3 regions of the Grylomicrobium aquisgranense genome follow, and region 1 is predicted to be linked to each of the others. Evidence: predicted binding sites of a transcription regulator. Region 1 holds the regulator's gene; each other region holds the start of a gene.

Region 1 (7,452 bases):
ATAGCGGCAATTATGATAAAAAAAGAAGCTCTCATTCTTCAGAGAGCTCCTCCCAGTCCGCATACATATGGGCAAGTTCATTGTGGATGTCATCAATGTGGGCATCCAGCTCATCCATTTTTGCCTGATCCTGATAATACTCCGGTTCAAAGCGCAGCGCCCTGCTGTCTTCCAGTTCCTGTTCCTTGGCAGTAATTGCTTTTTCCAACTGGGCAATCTGCCGCCGGATTGCTTCTGGATTCTTGGCTTTCTGTGTTCTTGGACGCGCAACTTCCTTATTTTCCACAGGCTTTTCTTCCTGAACCTGTTTTCCTTCCATATATTCCTGATAGGTTTCATTCAGGAAATCAGCTTTGCCATCATGGAGTACAAGCATCTTGGTAGCAAGCTGCGAGATGAAATAACGGTCGTGGGAAACAAACAGAATCGTACCGGTAAATCCGCGCAGGGCATCTTCCAGTGCTTCTTTACCGGGAATATCAAGATGGTTGGTCGGTTCATCCAGAATGAGCAGATTGGCATGCTGCAGCATGAGCTTAGCAAGGGAAAGCCTGACCTTCTCTCCGCCAGACAGTACATCCACCAGCTTGAAAACATCATCTGCCGAAAACAGGAAGCGGCCCAGTACAGATCGTATGGCAGTGCGGTCCATATCCGGATGTTCATCCCAGATTTCTTCCAGCACGGTTTTACCGCTGGAGAACTGGGCAAGCTGCTGGTCAAAATAGCCGATCTCGATCTGATGGCCAAACAGGAATGATCCACCCAGTTTTGGCACCAGATTCATCAGAGTCTTGACCAGAGTTGATTTGCCGGTGCCATTGTCACCAATGATCGCAACCCTGTCACCGCGCCGTATTTTCATTGTCACCTGGGCAAGCGGGTGGTCATAGCCAATGACCAGCTTTTCTATTTCCAGCACCTCTTCCCCACCCTTCAGGCGCGGTGAGAAGTCGGCATGGAACTGCTTGTCATTGTGCTGTACTTCTTCTACCCTCTCCATGCGGTCCAGGTACTTCATTTTGGACTGGGCAAAAGCAGCTTTGTTTTTCTTATAGCGGAATTTCTCAATCAGTGCTTCCAGACGCTGGATATCTTTCTGCTGGCGGACATAGGCTGCCTGCTGGCGTTCCTGATCATTCTTCTTCTGTTCCACATATGAAGTGTAGTTGCCTGCATACCGCTTCATCCTGCCAAATTCCATATCATAAACAACGGAAACAACATGGTCCAGAAACATCCGGTCATGAGAGACGACGACAACGGCACTCGGATAGTTTTTGACATATCCTTCCAGCCATTCAATAGCAGCCAGATCCAGATGGTTGGTTGGCTCATCCAGCAGAAGAATATCCGGTTTTGACAGAAGCAGACGGACAAAGGCAATTCTGGTCTTCTGACCGCCGGAGAATTCACCGATTCTGCGGTGCAGATCTTCGAGCTGAAAGCCGAATTTCGTGAAAACCGTCTTCATTTCGGCTTCCCAGTTGTAGCCGCCGCTCCGCTCAAATTTCTCCTGCAGGTCTGCATACTGGTTCATGACTTTTTCGTCAGGATTTTCTGCCATCTGTGCTTCCAGTGCTTCCAGCTGCTTCTGCAGAGCAAACAATGGCGCATAGACAGCTTTCAGTTCCTGCTCCACTGTATTTTCATCATGGTCAAGAACCTTCTGGGACAGATAACCAATAGTCAGGCTGTTGGGACGGGAGATATTTCCTTTGTCAAAATGGTCCTCTCCGCACATACAGCGCAGAAAGGTTGTTTTACCGCAGCCATTGCGGCCGACTATGGCAATCTTCTCATTGCCGCGTATTTCAAACTGTACATCCTCAAAAACAGTATTGGCGCCAAAATCTTTGGCGCCATGACTTACCTGGTAAAGCATCAATCATCCTCCTTTGGCAGGCGGATATCACGGATATGCTTGGCATACCGCTTGTTTTCAGGCGGGAGCTGCATATATCCCGGGCCGATTCCCATGGTTAAGAATTCATGGGGGTGGGCCGCAATAGGCAGCTGCGTATCCTCAAAGGGAACATACTGCACCGGGAAAATATCATCATACCGGAAGATAAAAGGCTTGAAAGGGCTCTTCCATACCCATGTCAGATCAAAGCCAATATAGTCGCTGTGCTTCTTCTCACAGTGTCTGCCATAGGCATGCGCATTGTTCATGATCGCTTTTTTAATGCCAATCGGGTTGATATGCAGCACATTATCCGCGACAACTTCCGGCACCATCAGCACATCATTGAGCAGACGGCGCGGCAGGTCTTCAAACATGTTTATAGAAACATAGTCATAGACAAAGACATCCACAAAGATACCGTCACAGCCCTCATATCCTTTGCAGCGGTTATCCAGCAGTGTATTGACTTCCTGCAGATAGGTACCTTTCATGCGGATCTTCATGCCAGGGATCAGCACATTGTAACGGTCATCGGTCGCAAAGCACTGGAAGACATATTTTTCCGGGCATTCCTTCTTCATGATTTCAATGAAGCGCTCAAAATCAGAACGCATCATGGCAATATCCGCATCGTCATCCCAGGGAATGAAACCCTGATGGCGCACAGCACCGAGTGCACTGCCGCCATTGAGCCAGTAAGAAATGGAATGGCGCCGGCAGATGGCATCAATATCTTTCAGAATTACCAGCAGCACCTTCTGTACATCGGCAACGGTAATTTCTGAGCCATCCGGATTTTTCTTGACAACGTACTGTTCCATTTCTGCTCCTTTCGGTATTAATACATCAGATTGCGCGGTGTACGGGCAAACGGAATGACATCACGGATGTTTTCCATGCCTGTGATATACATGATCAGTCTTTCAAAGCCAAGACCGAAACCGGCATGCTGGCAGCCGCCATACCGGCGCAGATCCAGATACCACTGGTAGTTGTCCAGGTTCATGCCAAGTTCCTTCATGCGGTTGACAAGAACATCCAGACGTTCTTCTCTCTGGCTGCCGCCGACCAGTTCGCCGACACCCGGTACAAGCAGATCTACCGCAGCAACGGTCTTGCCATCGTCATTCTGGCGCATATAGAACGCTTTGATATCCTTTGGATAGTTAGTCAGGAACACCGGTCCCTTGACAACCTTTTCGCACAGGTAGCGCTCATGTTCCGTATTGAGGTCCATGCCCCAGAATATATTCTTGTTTTCAAATTCATCCTTGTGCTTTTCAAGGATTTCAATGGCCTCTGTATAAGGCATCTGACGGAACTGGGAAGAACGCACATGTTCAAGACGTTCGATCAGTGTCTTATCAATACGCTCATTGAAGAACTTCATCTCTTCTTTGCAGTTATCAAAAACATAGGTTATGCAGTACTTTACCATGTCTTCGATCACAGCCATATCGTAGTCCAGATCCGCAAATGCCATTTCCGGCTCAATCATCCAGAATTCAGCCGCATGGGTTGTTGTGTTGGAGTTTTCAGCACGGAAGGTAGGACCGAATGTATAGACATCGCGGAATGCCATTGCATAAGCTTCGGCGTGCAGCTGTCCAGAGACAGTCAAAGAGGCATGCTTGCCAAAGAAATCTTTCTCCCAGTTGCCATCTGTGCGGGTTGTAACCGTAAATGTTTCGCCGGCACCTTCGGCATCATTGCCGGTAATCAGCGGTGTGTTGACATAGACAAAGCCCTGGTTCTGGAAGAATTCATGAATGGCCATCGCAAGGCAGCTTCTGACTCTGAAGACGGCCTCAAATGTATTTGTGCGGGGACGCAGATGTCCGATTTCACGCAGATATTCAAAGCTGTGACGCTTCTTCTGCAGCGGATAAGTCGCATCGCAGGCACCTTCCAGATCAATTTCAGTTGCCTGCACTTCAAATGGCTGACGGTTGTCTGGTGTCAGCACATAGCGGCCGATCACAGAAACAGCCGTACCAGTCAGATAATGAGAAACTTCCTCATAGTTGGAAAGACTGTCTGCACTGTATACAACCTGGGCATTGGCCAGATATGTACCGTCATTCAGAGCAATGAACGAAACGGCCTTGCCGCTGCGGTTGGAACGGATCCACCCCTGAAGCTGGACATATTCAACCTGATCTTTTTCAAGCTGGGATCCCTCAGCAGTCAGCTCATAGAGCTCACGCACACTCATTTCAGTTGGCATAATTTATTCCTCTTATTTTTCCATCAAATTTGCCTCAAAAACCAGTTCCTGAATTGATGAGACAACATCCACCTGTTTTACAAATACGCCGGCAGGCACCGAGAAGTGATCCATGGCAAAGGATACAATGCCGCGGATTCCATTGGCTACCAGCAGATCAACCGTCTCCTGTACACTCTGTGAAATACACAGAATGGCAATCCGGCACCCTTTTGGCATCTTCTCATGAAGATCCTTAATATCATAAACCGGAACCGATGCCTTGATATTCTGCGGTGCGATATCAAATGCGCACACAATCTCACCAACGACATGGTTCCAGTTATTATAGTTCAGCAGTGCCTTGCCGAGGTTGCCTGCACCGATCAGAATAATTTTTTCATCAAAGTTCACACCGAGCTGTTCAGAAAAGATACTGATGAGTTTATCCACATCGTATCCGTATCCCTGTTTGCCAAGCTTGCCGAGAAAGCTGAAATCACGGCGGATTGTCGTTGATTCAATTCCGACATAATCCGCAAGCTCTTTTGACATAATACGGTCATAGCCATTATTTTTCAGCTTGCGCAGGGCTTTCAGATAGACGGGATAGCGCTGCAGTGTTGCTTTTGGTACTACATAGTCTGTCATAATATCACCGTCGATATCATAACATAAATTTACGACTTTGTGAATTTATTATCGTTTTTCACTCGCCTTCACCAGGCATCTCCAGACTTGGATCAGCCGAAGCCGTGAAATCACCAAACAAATGGTGCTGATAGGCAACATACCCTGCTGCACCAATCATCGCCGCATTATCTGTGCAGTACTTGATGCCCGGAATAATCAGTTTGACTTCCGGGAACTTTGTCATCTTTTCTTTCATCAGCTCACGCAGACGGGAATTAGCAGCGACACCGCCAGCCAGAACAACTGTTTTGGGATGCAGGTCGGCGACGGCATTCAATGTCTTCTCTACCATAGAGCCAAGAGCTGCTTCCTGGAATGCATAGGCAACATCTTCCTTGACAATCGGGTTTCCCTTCTTTTCTTCGCGCTGAATGAGCTGGGACACAGCTGTCTTCAGACCAGAGAAAGAGAAATCATATTTTCCCTGTACGCGGGGTGTCGGAAGTGTATAGTGCGGATGGCCAAGCTTTGCCATTTTGTCAATGACTGGGCCGCCCGGATATCCGGTGCCCAATACGCGGGATACTTTGTCATAAGCTTCGCCAATGGCATCGTCCCAGGTTGTACCGATGACTTTGAAATCCCAGTCATTCTTCATCCAGACAAGCTGGGAGTGGCCGCCGGAAATAACCAGGGCCAGCAGCGGAAATTCCAGTGTATCGACAAACCGATTGGCATAGATATGTCCGGTCATATGATTGATCGGCACAAGCGGTTTATGGAACTCCCAGGCAAGTGTCTTGGCAGCCTGCACACCGACATGCAGAGAGCCGATCAGACCTGGTCCCTGTGTATAGGCGACGGCATCGATGTCATCCATCGTCACACCGCTTCTGCGGACAGCTTCATGGATCACCGCTGAGATGTTTTCAACATGAATGCGGCTTGCTACTTCAGGCACAACGCCGCCGTACAATGTATGTACATTAATCTGACTCGAGACGATGCTCGAAAGGATCTCACGGCCGTCTCTGACGACGGCACAGGCTGTCTCATCACAGCTTGTTTCAATTGCGAGAATCAGTGTCATTTGAACCTCCTACCGGCTTTACCATCAGCCAGGCATCTTCCCCGTCTGAATAGTAGCCTTTTCTTTTTGATGCTTTGATAAAACCATTTTTTTCGTATAAGTGTACTGCCGCCTGATTGGACAGACGTACTTCCAGGCTCAGATATTCGCATCCTTGTTCCGCGGATTGTGCGCACATATGATCCATGAGCATCTGCCCGAAGCCCTGCCTCTGACAGGAAGCGGATACAGCAATATTGGCAATTTGTGCCTGCTCATACATGATCCATAAGTCACAATAACCTTTTACGATGCCATCCTTTTCAATCACAGACAGTTTGGCAAAAGGATTTTCATGAAGCTCGTACAGAAACTGTCTGCGGTCCCAGCAGTCTCCGGGAAACAATTGTTCTTCCAGAATGCTGACTGCATCAACATCCGCATCAACCATCGGCCTGATCATTTGACCAGATATGCTGTGGAAGGCTTCAGGTACTCCGGTTTGACCAGATTTGTATTGGCTGCTTTGACCCAGCGGTCTTTCAGAGCAAGGAAATTCTGGGCAAGATCCGGATAATAGTCTTCGCGTCCAAACAAATGGCCATCACCAACAAGTTCAAGTGAATCAATCTGATCTTTCAGATCATCAACCATCACAATGTGCGGCTTTTCTTCGTATTCCCCATCTTTCAGCACTGCTGTATAGACACGGCCGCCGCGGGCATCCAGAACGCATCTTGCATGGCGGCTTCCGCAGTACAGCTGCAGTGTGCCAATCGTATACAGTGGAAGATCACGCATAACGCAGAATACTTTGCCAATAGTCATGGCAATACGCACACCAGTATAGGAACCTGGTCCTTCGGTCACCACAATCTGATCAATATCTTCTGTTGCAAGATGCTGACGTTCCATCATTGCCATCAGTTCCGGAAAAATTTCTTCGGACTGCTGCTTCCAGCATTTCTTCTGTACTGAATCAAGAAGCTGATCATCCTTGATCAGAGCAAGAGCCAGGAAAATGTGGCTAGTATCCATACATAATGTAATCATTTCAATTCCTCCAGCAGCTTTTCATATTCCTCGCCTTCTACGTGGAATGTAAAACGGCGTGAATTTTCTTCCAGCAATTCAATTGTAATCGTCATGTGACATGGCGGTACAAGCTGCGGAACGTACTCACTCCATTCAATCACGGTCAGCCCGCCGTCATCCAGGAATTCATCAAATCCGAGATCCTGATGAACCCCCTCAAGGCGATATGCATCAATGTGGTAAAGCGGCATTGTGCCATGATAAATTTTCAGAATATTAAATGTAGGACTTGTGACATTGCGCTTAATCCCCAGTCCCATTGCAATGCCCTGTGTCAGCGTTGTCTTGCCGGCGCCAAGATCACCATCCAGTAAAAAGACCATACCAGGTTTGGCTGCCTGTGCAATGCGGCGGCCAAGGTCATGTGTTTCGTCTCTGGAATATGTTTCAATCGTTAATTCTTTCATATAAATAGCCTCACGCGTGCCCTATTATATAACTTTTCCCCTTTGTTTCCAGAGAAAAAGCACAAACAGTACATGCATGCTGAAGGGAAAAAAGAAAAGGATCCGTAAGGATCCTTGCTAACCTGGCAGCGTG
Region 2 (7,452 bases), on a different contig from region 1:
AGCTTCTGGTTCAGGGCAGCATACTTCTCTGCATTCAGAAACACGCCTTCAAAATATCCCATCTGCAAGGGAGACCATGCCTGAATGGCCATATGATGCTGCGCACACCAGTACAGCGTCCCGCCATCGCGGTCAATGCCGGCATCATTGTGCATATCCACGTTTAATCCTGCATCAATCAGTACCGTATGGGCACAGCTGAGCTGGACCTGATTGCACCAGAGTTTCTGGGCCAGGCCAGACTGCAGATAGGACATCTGTGCCGGGTTTTCATTGGATACGCCGAAATGGCGCACCTTGCCAGCTTTCTCGAGCGTATCAAAGGCTTCTGCAACTTCTGATGGCTCCATCAGGATATCCGGCCTGTGCAGCAGCAGAGAGTCCAGATAATCTGTGTGCAGGCGTGACAGGATGCCATCCACGCTTTTGAGAATATGTTCCTTTGAGAAGTCATACATGCCATCATGGATGGCACATTTGCTCTGGATAAACATGTTCTCCCGCTTTTCGGGGTGCTTTGCGATCCAGCGGCCGAGCACTTCCTCACTCTTGCCGCCGCCATAAATATCCGCTTCATCAAAGAAGTTGATGCCATTGTCCAGGGCTGTTGAAACAAATGCGTCTGTTTCTGTTTCACACAGGCCGGCAATCCGCATGCAGCCGGCACCGATGACAGATACCTGCTGTGATCCGATTGTAATTGTATGCATAACAATCCTCCTGCCTGTATTGTAGCCCAGAAAGCGTATACAGGCATAAGAAAAGGCATCATCAGGATGCCTTCTGGGGATTGCGTCTGCCTTTGCCAAGAAACCAGTCACGTTTCCAGATTGCAATCAGGATGATCACAATCTGCAGGATGATGGCCATAACCATGTAGAAATATTCACCGCGGATCAGGAAATGTCCGGCAAAGCAATTGCACAGGATCTGGATCCAGCTGGAGACTGCCACGGCCATGGCATACTGACCGGCACGGATGTCGGTTCTTGCCGCAAAGTACGGGATGAAGCCATTGGGAATGCCGGGAATCATGCATGCCAAAGCAAAGATGAAGGCAGGCTTGGTGCTGTTGATCTTGCTGGTGATCCAGCCTGCTCTTTTTTCAACATTGAAAGCAGACTGCAGGGCAGATCCGAACTTGCGGGCAAAGATGAAGACCAGGACGTTGCCTGCGACAAAGCCGGCATAACAGGCAAGGAATGCCTTCCACCAGCCATAAATCACACCGGCAACGATATGAATGACCATGCCCGGGAAGAAGATGGAAACAACCTGCAGGATTGTTAACAGGAAGATGGAAAGCAAGCCGGAAGCTTCATTCTGGGAATTCAGATAGGCTGTCAGTTCTGCCTGATCGCCATTGCGCAGGATCGTGAACAGTGTTGCAAAAAAGTCACCAAAAAAATGATAGATCAGCCAGATGGTCAGGACCATCACACCGATGATGGCAATCACCGGCCATATTTTTGAGAGCTTTTTCTTGTTCATCTTCCCCATCTCTTCCTGAAAGTCTCATGTATGATATCACAGATTGCCTGCTTCACAAATACAAAAAAACTGTCCGGATTTCTCCAGACAGCTTTTCACGTGCATTACTTAGCGTAGTCAGCAGCACTCTGACCAGCAATTCTGCCGAAGACAACGAAGTCAGCAACAGCATTGCCGCCCAGACGGTTGGCACCATGCACACCGCCGGTAACTTCACCTGCAGCGAACAGACCCGGGATCACTTCGTCGGAAGTATTGATGACCTCAGCAGAAGTATCGATCTTCAGGCCGCCCATGGTGTGATGAACGCCCGGCTGAACCTTGATGGCATAGTACGGAGCCTTATCCAGCTTGTTGGCAAAGGTTGTACGGTTGAAATCAGGATCGCTCTTGTTTTCAACATCTGTATTCCATGTATTCATGGTCTCGGCAAATGTGGACTCATCAACGCCCATAGCCTTGGCCAGGTCTTCATACGTATCACCCTGTACTGTGTAGCCGGAATCAATGTAGCCCTGAATGACAGCAGAAGCATCGACCATGTTCTGGTCAATGATCAGCCATGCTGTACCGCCGGTCTGAGAATTCTCAGCAGCAGAGACAACATCACGCGTACCAACTTCATCTGTGAAACGCTTGCCTTCTGCATTGACCAGGATCGCACCGTCGCCGCGCAGACCTTCCGTAATCAGATGTGCATTGCCGGAATCATCAACGTGAACAGTCGGATGCAGCTGAATCTGCTTCATATCAACTGTAGCAGCATCAATGCCTTCAGCCGTAGCCATGGTAATGCCCTGTCCCTGTGCACCAGGTGCATTGGTTGTGATGTAGCCCTTGAGATCCGGATTCTGTTCAGCAACCATGTCGTTGTTCGCACCGAAACCGCCGGTAGCCAGAACAACAGCCTTGGCATTGACAGTCACCTTGTTGCCGGACTTGCCTTCAGCCTCAACGCCAGCAGCCTTGCCATCCTTCATCAGGATCTTGTTGGCAGTTGTATCGTAGTAAACCTTGACGCCGAGATCTTCGACATTCTTCTCCAGAATCGGCACAACATACGCACCAACTGCTGTTGTCTTGCCTTCGGCGTTGACCGGACGGTGAATACGCTTGACAGAAGCACCGCCGAACTGGCCGACATTCTTCAGATCAGCACCGATCGAAGACAGCCACTCGATGGAATCTGCAGAATTCTCGCACAGTGTCTTGACCAGGGCAGGATCATTGATGCCCTTGCCGCCGATCAGTGTATCCAGCTCAAACAGCTCTACAGAATCGAAGTAGCCAGTCGGATTTGCCTGATAGGCATCCCACTGTTCCTGTACCGTCTTGGCCAGGTCTGTAATAGCCTGGTTGTCAGCGTACTTGCTGGCAGCTGTATCCAGAGTCTTCTGAACACCAGCGGCCTCATTGAACTGATTTTCATCCTGATAGGATGTCTTGGCAGCGTTCATGCCACCAGTAGAACGTACGGAGTTTCCGCCTGCGGCATCCTGGCTTTCCAGAATGACAACAGACTTGCCTTCATTGGCCGCAACGATTGCAGCTGTCATACCAGCACCGCCGGCACCGACAACAACCACATCAGCGTCTTCCGTCACATCCTCAGCTGCAGCAGCACTTGCCACACTCTGATAGTCATCCGGATTCAGGCCGGCAGACTTCAAAGCTGCCGCAGCTGCTTCCTTGATGGCATTAGATGTAATGGTAGCACCAGAGACTGCATCCACATTCAGTGTATTGCCAGATGCCATCTCACCAGGCAGCTTATCAATGGCCTTGGAGCCAATCCCCTGTGTCTCATCCGGTCCATCTGCCTTGACATCTGTAATCACAGAATCTTTCAGCGTCACTGTTACTGTAACTGTGCCGCCGTTGCCTTTGGCTGTTCCTGTAAAATCACCGGAAACACCCTTGCTCTTGGCACAGCCAGGAATTGCGCCCAGAACCAGAGCCGCGGCAAAAAGGCCGACGGTTCCAAGTCTGAAACCATGTTTCTGATCCATACTCTTCCTCCCATTTAGTGTGAATTTCCACACGCGTAAATAGAATAGCATGGCTTGTGCAAAATACCAATATTTTCGATGGCAGCCTGTCTGCTTTGTTCTTTCTTGGCTAGCATACAATATGCCTTCTTTGTTCATTGTTGCAGGTGCATAAATTGACTGTTTGCCTTTTATTACTAAAATAAGGTTGTTTTTGCTTGCATATGTTTAGGAGGATCTGCATGAGAGTTGGTCTGGATATTGGTTCGACAACCATCAAATGCGTGGTTCTGGACGATCAGAATCAAATCGTTGCCTCAGATTATCAGCGCCATTACAGCCACATCCTGGAAAAGGGTGAGGAAATGCTCACTGATATTGTGAATAAATACCTGCCGGATGGCAAAGCCATTCTGGCCATTTCCGGCTCGGCGGGCATGGGCCTGGCCGATGCGTGCCAGGTACCCTTTGTACAGGAAGTGTTCGCAGAGCGCGTGGCAGCCAACCGGCTCAACCCCGGCACTGACTGCATCATTGAGCTCGGTGGTGAAGATGCCAAGATTCTGTTTCTGACCAACGGCACAGAAGTGCGGATGAACGGATCCTGTGCCGGCGGTACTGGTGCTTTCATTGACCAGATGGCGACCCTGCTGAAGATGGATGCGTCCCAGATGGATGAAGCAGCCTGCAAGGCAGAGCGCACCTATACCATTGCCAGCCGCTGCGGTGTCTTTGCCAAGTCCGATGTACAGCCGCTGATCAATCAGGGTGCCAAAACAGGCGATATCGCTGCTTCCATCTATCAGGCTGTTGTCAACCAGACGATTGCCGGCCTGTCCCAGGGACGCCCCATCCAGGGAAATATCCTGTACCTGGGCGGCCCGCTGACCTTCTCCAGATGTCTGCGGGACAGTTTTGACAAAACACTGCACGTCAAAGGCACATGTCCAAAGAACTCCCTGCTGTATGTCGCCCTGGGGGCTGCGTATTATGCGGATGAAGAACTGGATGTACGCAATGTCATCCGGAATCTTTCCGAATACAGCGGCAAGGCAAAGTATGCTTCGCTGCCTCCCCTGTTTGAAAGCCGGGAGGAATACTGGGACTTCCATAACCGCCATGCAAAGGCAGCTGTCCCCCGTGTTCCCTTTGATGAAACATGCGGACCGGTGCATATCGGCATTGATGCCGGTTCCACGACGATCAAGATTGCCGTGATCAATCATAAAGGTGAACTGCTGTTCACCCGCTATCAGCCCAACAACGGCAACCCGATCCCGATGGTCAAAGAGACCCTGCAGGAACTCTATGAAAAGCACCCGAACCTGTATATCCAGTCCGCTACGGCAACCGGCTATGGCGAACAGCTGATGAAGCAGGCTTTCCATTGTGACTATGGCCTGGTAGAAACCGTAGCTCATTTCACGGCTGCCAAGCATTTCATGCCGGATGTCGACTTCATCATTGATATCGGCGGTCAGGATATGAAGTGCTTCAAGATTGAGGATGGCGCGATCAGTGACATCTTCCTGAATGAAGCCTGCTCTTCCGGCTGCGGCAGTTTCCTGCAGACTTTTGCCAAAGCGCTCAACTTTACCGTGGAAGAATTTGCCATGCAGGGCCTGTTTGCCAGGCATCCGGTGGATCTTGGCTCCCGGTGCACCGTGTTTATGAATTCTTCTGTCAAGCAGGCCCAGAAAGATGGTGCCACCCTTGACTGCATCTCCGCTGGTCTTTCCATCTCGGTTGTCAAGAATGCCCTGTACAAGGTCATCCGTGCTTCCAGTCCTGATCAGCTTGGCCGCCGCATCGTTGTACAGGGCGGCACCTTCTACAATGAAGCCGTGCTGCGTGCCTTCGAAAAAGAAATGGGCGTAGAAGTCATCCGCCCTGACATTGCCGGTCTGATGGGTGCCTATGGTGCTGCTTTGTATGGCTTGCGAAAGAGTAAAAAGGATGCCCAATCTGCCATCCTGAATCAGAAGGAACTGGCAGACTTCAGTCAGAAAGTTACTTCCGTACAGTGTCAGGGATGCGGCAATCACTGTCAGCTGACCATCAATACATTCTCTGATGGCAAGCGGCTGATCTCCGGCAACCGCTGCGAGAAGCCGGTCACCGGCAAGGCATCAGATGATACTCTGAACCTGTATGCCTATAAGCTCAATGCTCTGCTTGCCTATGCAAAAAATCCTGGCAATGGCAATAGAGGCACGATCGGCATTCCGCTATGTCTGAACATGTATGAGCTGCTGCCATTCTGGCATGCCTTCTGGACAACCCTTGGCTTCCGTGTCAAGGTATCCCCTGTTTCCAGCCGTAAGCTGTATCAGGAAGGTCAGGGTACCATCCCAAGTGATACCGCATGCTATCCGGCCAAGCTGTCCCATGGCCACATCATGGAACTGGCAAAGGATCCGGATGTGGATGCCATCTTCTATCCGTGCATGAGCTACAACATGGATGAAGGCCTTGGCGACAATCACTACAACTGCCCGATGGTTGCCTATTATCCGGAAGTGCTGGCCAACAATGTGCCAGAACTGCATGACAAGCTGTTTATTTACGATTATCTGAATCTTGACAATCCAGCGCGCTTCAAGCATGATGCCCCGAAGTATCTGGCCCGCTATTTTCATGGTATTCCAAAGAAGCTTGTGGAGCAGGCGGCCGACGCCGGCTATGCAGAATATGCAAAGCACATGCAGGATATCCGCAGCCATGGCAAATGGATTGTGGAAGAAGCCAGAAAACAGGGCAAACGTATCATCGTCCTGGCTGGCCGTCCCTATCATGTGGATCCGGAAGTCAACCATGGCATTGACAAGCTCATTGTGCGCCAGGGCGCTGCCGTCATCACCGAAGACAGTGTTTCCTGGATCGTGCATAAGTTCCCTACGGCCGTATTGAACCAGTGGACCTATCACAGCCGTCTGTATGCGGCGGCCAGATACTGCACAACCCAGAAAGATATGGATCTTGTGCAGCTGGTATCGTTTGGCTGCGGCCTGGATGCCATCACAACCGATGAAACCAAGGAAATTCTGCAGGAAGGCGGCAAGCTGTACACCCAGCTCAAGATTGATGAAATCACCAATCTTGGTGCCGTCAATATTCGGATCCGCTCTTTGTTTGCGGCCCTGGACGAGCAGAAGGAAAAAGAAGAAAAGGAGTGACTATGCAGTATCTCACACCGAATTTCACCAAGGATATGCTGAAGGATTACACGATCCTGATCCCCAACATGGCACCGATTCAATTTGCTTTGATTCAGGCAGCCCTGGACAGTGAAGGATGCCACGTGGAAGTATTGAAAAACCGTGGATCAAATGTATCCCAGCTTGGCCTTCGCTATGTACATAACGATACGTGCTATCCTGCCCTGCTGGTCATCGGCCAGTTCCTGGATGCGCTCAACAGCGGTGAGTATGATCTGCACCACACTGCCCTGCTGATCTCACAGTCCGGCGGCGGCTGCCGTGCGTCCAACTATATCAAGCTGCTGCGCAAAGCCCTTGTCAAAGCAGGCTATGGCTATATTCCGGTCGCCTCGATCAATCCGACTGGTCTTGAAAAAGGATCCCAGATGCCATTTACCCTGAAGATGGGTGAGAAGGTACTGGCTGCCGCGGAGTATGGCGATATGATCGATGCCCTGCGCAATCAGATCCGTCCCTATGAAAATGAACCCGGGGCAGCCGATGCCTGGAGTGATAAATGGATCCATACGATCTCAGGCTGGATGCATGCGAACAAGAACTATACGATTCCGGCGATGAAGCACTGCTTCAAAGAGATTGCCCGCGATGCTGCCAGAGTACCGATCACCCGTATCCAGAAAGTTAAGGTCGGCGTGGTTGGCGAAATCTATGTCAAGTTTTCACCGATGGGCAATAATGAACTTAAAAAGTTCCTGGAAGAGCAGGATTGTGAAGTGAACATGCCGGGACTGATGGGATATGTCAACTACTGT
Region 3 (7,452 bases), on a different contig from region 1:
TTACCATTGGTAATGAAGCACTTGGAACCATTCAGAACCCACTCCTGGGTAGCTTCATCAAAGACAGCCTTTGTCTGAGCACCCTGAGCATCTGTACCAGCACCCGGCTCAGTCAGAGCGAAGGCACCAAGCTTTTCACCCTTGGCCAGCGGAACCAGGAACTTCTTCTTCTGCTCCTCTGTACCAAATGTATTGATCGGATCCATGCACAGGGAAGTATGTGCAGATACGATGACGCCGGTTGTGCCGCAGACCTTGGACAGCTCCTCAACCAGCATGACGTATGTCAGCGGATCGCAGCCCTGGCCGCCATATTCCTTCGGAATCGGAACACCCATGAAACCGTACTTCTGCATCTTCTTGACAGTTTCCCGCGGGAATTCTTCCGTTTCATCCACTTCAATTGCATGCGGCTTTACTTCTGTTTCGGCAAAGTCTTTGAAAAGCTTTTGCGCCATCTGATGTGGCTTGTCCAACTGGAAATCCATTTCTATATTCCTCCAATATTTCAAACATGGCCGGGAGCGTCTATTCTTTCATCTCCCGCATACCATAGCAACAGCGCTGAGCGTCAAATACGTCCAGCGCTGAAGTTCGCAACTGATCTTATAACTCGTCTACCGGTGTCTTGGTTCTGTCCGCATTGTACTTGTAGAAGCCAATGCCAGTCTTGACACCCAGATGTCCGCCTCTGACCATCTTTCTTAACAGCATAGCCGGACGGTACTTGGAATCGCCTGTCTCTTTATACAGTGTATCCATGATGGCAAGAACGATATCCAGACCAATGAAGTCGCCCAGTTCCAGCGGTCCCATCGGATGGTTGCAGCCAAGCTTCATAGCAGTATCGATGCCTTCGATGTTGGAGACACCTTCGCTGTAAACCTGGATACCCTCGTTGATCATCGGGATCAGGATACGGTTGACAACAAAGCCCGGAGCCTCATTGACTTCAACCGGCGTCTTGCCCAGCTTGACAGCGATTTCCTTGACTGCCTTGACATCTTCATCAGATGTGTTGGCACCCTTGATGACCTCAACCAGCTTCATCACCGGAGCCGGGTTGAAGAAATGCATGCCGATAACAGGCTTCTTCAGGCCTGCGCCAATCTCTGTGACAGACAGAGAAGAAGTATTTGTGGCAAAGATGCACTTGTCATTCTTGACAATGTTCTCTTCCAGATCCTTGAATGTGCTCTTCTTGATGTCCATGACTTCCAGAGCTGCCTCAACAACCAGATCCGGATCCACAGCCTGAGAGTTCAGGCCTGTCTGCATCTTGTTCAGGATGGCATCCTCTGCTTCCTGTGTCATCTTGCCCTTGGCAACACGCTTATCAAGAGAAGCCTTGACCTTGGCCTTGCCGCCATCAGCGAACTCCTGCTTGATATCGCAAAGATACACTTTCTCAACATCAGCGCACTGGGCAAATGCCTGGGCAATGCCGCGGCCCATTGTACCAGCACCAATAACTGCTACCTTCATCTGTTATTCCTCCTGTCTTACCTTATGCATTCTTGAAAGCCACATGCTTGACTTTCTTTGGATCATCTTTCTTGCGAAGGAAATTGGCCATGCCTTCCTTCTGGTCCTCACTCTCGAAGCAGCTGCCAAACAGTCCTTCTTCCACTGTCACAGCTTCATCCATCTCTTTTTCAAGACCTTCGTTGACAGCCTTCTTGCAGGCACGTACCGCAATCGGTGCATTTGCAGCGATTGTCTGGGCCAGCTTCAGTGCTGTCGGCATCAGTTCTTCTGCAGAGACAACCTGATTAACCAGGCCAATGCGCAGTGCCTCATCTGCCTTGATATTGCGGGCAGTATAGATCATCTGCTTGGCATAGCCAGGTCCAACCAGTCTTGCCAGACGCTGTGTACCGCCAAAACCAGGTGTGATGCCCAGGCCTGCCTCAGGCTGGCCAAACACAGCATTTTCACTGGCGATACGGAAATCGCAGCTCATTGCAAGCTCATTGCCGCCGCCAAGAGCGAAGCCATTGACAGCCGCAATCACCGGGATCGGGAATGTCTCAATACGGCGGAAAAGATCATTGCCCTTCTTGCCGAATGCCTTTCCTTCTTCCTTGGTCAGTGTGCTCATCTCACCAATATCAGCACCAGCCACAAAACTTCTGTCACCAGCACCCGTTACAATCAGGCAGCGCACTGTATTGACATCGACACCATCCAGCACGGCGCTCAGATCATCGAGAACCTGAGAATTCAGTGCATTCAGTGCCTTCGGACGGTCAATGGTAATGATGCCAACCTGACCGTTTACCTCATAATCGACAAAGCTCATTGTCAGTCCTCACGCTCCACAACAGTAGCGCAGCCCATGCCGCCGCCGATGCACAGTGTTGCAAGACCTCTGTGTGCATTCTTCTGCTTCATGGCATACAGCAGAGTAACCAGGATTCTGGCACCGGAAGCGCCAACCGGATGACCCAGGGCAATGGCACCGCCATTGACGTTCAGCTTTTCAGGATCGAAATGCAGTTCCTTGGCAACTGCGCAGCTCTGTGCAGCAAATGCCTCGTTAGCCTCATACAGATCGAAGTCATCGATGGTCAGGCCTGTTCTCTTCATGACCTTGCGAGTTGCCGCAACCGGACCAACACCCATAATTGCCGGATCAACACCAGCCAGGCAGCCGGCAATCCATGTTGCCATCGGCTTGATGCCCAGTTCCTTTGCCTTGTCTTCAGACATGATGACAAGCGCAGCAGCACCATCATTGATACCAGAAGCGTTGCCTGCTGTGACAACACCGCCCTGCTTGCCAGAGCAGCACTTCAGCTTGGCAAGAACCTCAGGTGTCTGACCCTCTCTCGGGCCCTCATCTGTATCAACAGTTACAATACCCTTCTTGCGGCCCATGTTGACCTCAATCGGAACAATCTCTTCCTTGAAGCGGCCATTGTCACGGGCATCGCATGCTTTATTCTGAGAATGAGCGGAGAACTCATCCAGCTCTTCTCTTGTCAGATGCCATCTTTCAGCTACGTTCTCAGCTGTAATCATCATGTGATAGTCATTGAATGCATCCCACAGCGCATCATGGACCATAGCATCAACCAGGCCATCCTTCGGTGTATTCATACGATAACCGAATCTTGCATGCGGCAGCAGGTAAGGACCATTGGACATGGATTCCATACCGCCGGCAACGACGATATCCGCATCACCTGCTTCAATCATCTCAGCTGCCATATTGACGCAGTTCAAACCAGAACCACAGACAACATTCACGGTGACAGCCGGTGTTTCTACCGGCAGACCAGCCTTGATTGAAGCCTGTCTTGCCGGGTTCTGTCCCAGACCAGCCTGGATCACATTACCCATATATACATGGTCGACCTGCTCAGGCTTCAAGCCTGCACGCTTTACTGCTTCCTTGATCACAGCAGCACCGAGATCCACTGCCGGAACGGTGCTGAGTTCGCCGCCCATCTTACCAATGGCTGTACGGCAGGCACTCGCAATAACAATTTTCTTTGACATCTGATGTGTCTCCTTCCTTATGAGCAACTTGTTAAAGTTTTCTCATGCACGAATAAAGATACCACATGACAATCCTATTTTCAATCAAGTTTCTGTAAAACAAAGTTCAATATGTGCTTTATTTCACAACTCGTTTTTATATATTTCAATTCTTTGCCAAATTGAAATTTCCATCTGCCTGCCAATATATATCATCGTTTTATTTATGCATCATTTTGCTAAAGTACCATTAAAAAGCTGCTTCAGAAAAAATTATTATAAAAGAAGCTGATCTGAACCACCAAAAGGGAAAAGTAATATGAATATTGTCATATAATATTCTCATCAGGGAAGAAATACCGTGAAACTGCTATTTAAACAGCGCATCTTAAGCTGGTTCGACAGCTATGACATTTATGATGAGGAAGGAAATACCATTTACGTCGTCAAAGGACAACTGGCATGGGGACACTGTCTGAAAATCTTCGACAACTGTGGAAATGAACAGGGAACAGTACAGGAAAGAATATTCCGTCTTCTGCCTCATTTCGACCTGTATGTGGCAGATCAGAAAATCGGCTCTGTCCAGAAACGATTCACATTCTTCAGTCCGGTCTATGACATTGACTTCAACGGCTGGCAGGCAAAAGGATCCTTCACTGGGTGGAATTATTCCATCATTGACCGCCATGGTGAAATCATCGCAGAGATCCGCAAAGAACTGTTCCACCTCAGCGACACCTATGTTATTGATGTCAAAAATGACGAAGACTCACTATATTGCCTCATGTTCGTTCTCGCCATCGATGCCGAAAAATGTTCTCAGGGCAATTGAACTGAAGACAACGTACCCACTCGGTCCATACTGATTCAGCTTATCCCGCAAAAAAAACAGGATCACTTAAATCCTGTTCAGCTTCGATTCAGTATTTTCCCAATGTGCTTGATCTCAATCGTGATGGTGCCATCCTCATGCTTGATAAACTCAATCAGATCCGGATTCTGAAAGTATTCCACCGGAAAGCTCAATTCAATACCGGTATCCGTCTTGAGCTTCTGGTTCTTCATTTTGCGCACCACGGCTGCCTTTGGCACTTCCAGCGCATCCGGCACCTCGGCCTCTTTGCGCTTCTGCTCAAACGCAGCAGCCATCTCTTCCTGGTGATCATAACCGGCAAATGCTTCTTCCACTGCCTCTTCCATCGCCAGCGGCCTTTCTTCCTTTGCACTGGTGCGTACAGCCCGCTTGATGCCGGATACCGCAATCGATGGATTCTCATCATACTGCTGGGCAACCTCATTGGCGATCTGTGTCATCTGGGAAATGACTTCCTGATCTGATTTCTTCCCAGTGCAGTGCAGCAGCACATCCTGCAGCAGGGCTGTATCATCCGGCCAGTTTGTTTCATCTGTATACAGAATCTCATCATTGAGCAGATTGACAAAGCAGAAGGAAGAAAGCTTCCGGGTGGCAGAAGGCAGAATCGGCTGGTGTGCAAAGCTGTTAGCCACCCTGTCACCATTCATCTGTGTTGTATGCGTCCAGGCACTCTGGTTCATTAACAGCATGATGCCAAAGTATGGTACCTCATCTGCCCGGAAATCCACAGCCAGTACATCCAGGCAGGCACCAGGATGCTCTTTCAGCCAGGCTGAAAGCACCCCTGCCGCATCACCACTGGTTTCTTCAAAGTCTTTGCGCTGATGAAAAAAGTCATGCATCAGCACCTGAAACGGACTGTCGGGCAGAAACGTACCATGGCGGCTGCGCAGGTCATTGAAACATCTTCTCGTATGCCCGTAGACATACTTCTGGATTTCCGGCTTTTCCAGATCCAATGTCTGCTGTGAGAGAATTTCGGTATCTGTACTGCTGTCAAAAATATGCAAAATCGCCCTTGTCAGAACAATGCCGGCACTCTTGTCTTCCAGTACTGCTTCTTCGTTATCTTCCATCTTCTTCGTTTAAAAAAGCGGGATCCTGCCCGCTTTTGCAAGTCCTTTCAATCTTTTTTATCCGTTTCCGGTTCGCCTTCAATCGGGCCTTCCTGATCTGCAGGTGCGGTCCGGTCCATGATCGTGCCGCAGTATGGACAGATCGGCTTTTCGATATTCACTGTATGGCCGCACTCCGAACAATCGCAGGCAGGCAGATACAGATAGCCGCCCATGACTGTGTCAGATGGCTTTCTGTGATGAATCCAATACCCATGTTTCTTGCTCATTCCCATCACCTCTATTGAAACTTGTGTGCCCTTATTATATCAGATGCCAGCAGACTTGTGATGCAGTCGTCTCAATTCCGCTCCAGAAAGACTTCTGCCCGTTTTCTGGCAATGGCAAGCAGGCTTGCTACATCCTGCTGCAGATGAAAGCGGGCAGGCACTTCTTCCAGCATTTGTGAAAGATCGTCCATCACTGCTGCACTGACCGTATCCTGATCCCTTCTGCCCATGCCAAGAAATGCCGGCCGGGAGAAAGATTTGCGTGAAACAGTCAGATAACAGTCAAACAGATCCGCCCATTCTGCCTCCATCACAGGATCTTCATCATAGACACCAAGTGTCTCCAGATGCGTGATCAGCTGTTCATTCATCGTCTTACGATTAAAAGCATTTGGCTTTGTGTCTGCCATCTGCCGGATCATGAGCAAAGCATGCATGAAGTTGTCCGGCCGCTGTTTCAGCTGCGCTCTGCCATATCGCTTCTGCAGGACCACAAGCCGCCGCTGATCATCAGGATCATCATACTGTGCAATCCTTTCCTGCAGGATTTTCTCGCGCAGGCTGATATCCTTGATCTGATAGTAATGGAGTGGCCAGTCTTCCAGATACTGGCTGTAATCCGCTTCTTTCTTTTTCATGAACATACGTCTTATTATACCTCTTTCCCACATTCTCCCATGAAAAAGAGACTGTGCATCCTGCACAGTCCCAATTCCCCATAACTCAGGAGGAGATACAGCAATTGATTACTTCTTCTGAACGTACTTCAGGCAGTCCAGTGTAACGGCAGCCAGAATGATGATACCTTCGAAGACGAACTGCAGGTTGGTATCAATACCAAGAATCGTCAGGGAATATGTCAGAGAAGTGAAGATCAGAACACCAACGACGACGCCGGAGATCTTACCAATACCACCAGTGAAGGAGACACCGCCGACCACGCAGGCAGCAATGGCATCCATATCCCAGCCCTGTCCATACGCAGCAGAACCAGAACCAACCATTCTGTTGCACTCGAGCCATGCACCGATACCATACATGATACCGGCAAGGATAAATGCACTCAGTGTTGTCTTGAAGACGGAGATACCGGAAACAGTCGCAGCTTCAGGGTTGCCGCCAACGGCATACAGATTCTTGCCGAGGGTTGTCTTGTTCCAGATGAACCAAACAACGAAGATGGCAGCCACAGCCCAGAGAATGATTGTCGGGAAGCCATTGATCTTAGGAATGAATATCTGAGGAATCTTGGCATCGATAGCACCGAAGGATACACCCTTTGTCGCATAGGTAACAATACCGAAGATAATCAGCATGTTGCTCATTGTGGAAATGAACGGATGCATGCGGAACTTTGCCATGAAGAAGCCAGCCACGGTAGCAAATGCTGTTGTCAGGATGATGCATACCAGCAATGCAAACAGTGCCTTGCCGACCAGCGGCCAAGATGTGAAGTCAAAGATATGTCCGAACACAGCACCGGTGTTGATTCCCTGGTGCATGATGATCGTCGCGGTAACCATACCCATACCGACCATACGTCCGACAGACAGATCGGTACCGGTTAACAGGATCAGTCCGGCAACACCCAGTGCCAGGAACATACGCGGACTTGCCTGCTGCAGAATGTTCAGCACATTGGTGACAGTAAACAGCTGAGTATGTTTGACAACCGGCGTGATGATTGCCAGGAAGATGAAGATTGCCACAATGACGATATACAGACCATTTTTCAGGAAGAACT

The links. The regulator Rex, encoded in region 1, represses fermentation and respiration genes when NADH is low (regulators of the CRP and FNR family bind a similar motif). The targets are predictions, from matches to a motif close to GTGAANNNNTTCAC.
Region 2: a site for Rex is predicted at 3,518-3,531, ahead of MOZ60_RS06985 (flavocytochrome c). Genes of this name have one in related genera too.
Region 3: a site for Rex is predicted at 3,618-3,631, ahead of MOZ60_RS05240 (acetyl-CoA C-acetyltransferase). Genes of this name have one in related genera too.

Annotation. Positions count from the first base shown of each region.
Region 1 covers NZ_JALBUR010000027.1:15,653-23,104, forward strand. Annotated here, with positions in the region: gene abc-f (ribosomal protection-like ABC-F family protein) at 32-1,885, opposite strand; gene MOZ60_RS09090 (LicD family protein) at 1,885-2,730, opposite strand; gene asnS (asparagine--tRNA ligase) at 2,748-4,136, opposite strand; gene MOZ60_RS09100 (redox-sensing transcriptional repressor Rex) at 4,149-4,766, opposite strand; gene tsaD (tRNA (adenosine(37)-N6)-threonylcarbamoyltransferase complex transferase subunit TsaD) at 4,825-5,838, opposite strand; gene rimI (ribosomal protein S18-alanine N-acetyltransferase) at 5,816-6,280, opposite strand; gene tsaB (tRNA (adenosine(37)-N6)-threonylcarbamoyltransferase complex dimerization subunit type 1 TsaB) at 6,277-6,870, opposite strand; gene tsaE (tRNA (adenosine(37)-N6)-threonylcarbamoyltransferase complex ATPase subunit type 1 TsaE) at 6,867-7,319, opposite strand; partial or broken rRNA gene rrf (5S ribosomal RNA) at 7,440-7,452, opposite strand, start outside.
Region 2 covers NZ_JALBUR010000015.1:13,766-21,217, forward strand. Annotated here, with positions in the region: gene MOZ60_RS06975 (aldo/keto reductase) at 1-710, opposite strand, end outside; gene MOZ60_RS06980 (TVP38/TMEM64 family protein) at 772-1,491, opposite strand; gene MOZ60_RS06985 (flavocytochrome c) at 1,596-3,500, opposite strand; gene MOZ60_RS06990 (acyl-CoA dehydratase activase-related protein) at 3,722-6,655, shown strand; gene MOZ60_RS06995 (2-hydroxyacyl-CoA dehydratase) at 6,658-7,452, shown strand, end outside.
Region 3 covers NZ_JALBUR010000009.1:59,608-67,059, forward strand. Annotated here, with positions in the region: gene MOZ60_RS05225 (acyl-CoA dehydrogenase) at 1-488, opposite strand, end outside; gene MOZ60_RS05230 (3-hydroxyacyl-CoA dehydrogenase NAD-binding domain-containing protein) at 607-1,485, opposite strand; gene MOZ60_RS05235 (enoyl-CoA hydratase-related protein) at 1,508-2,302, opposite strand; gene MOZ60_RS05240 (acetyl-CoA C-acetyltransferase) at 2,305-3,504, opposite strand; gene MOZ60_RS05245 (LURP-one-related/scramblase family protein) at 3,845-4,318, shown strand; gene MOZ60_RS05250 (nucleoid-associated protein) at 4,396-5,439, opposite strand; gene MOZ60_RS05255 (toprim domain-containing protein) at 5,487-5,708, opposite strand; gene MOZ60_RS05260 (DUF6553 family protein) at 5,780-6,346, opposite strand; gene MOZ60_RS05265 (ABC transporter permease subunit) at 6,455-7,452, opposite strand, start outside.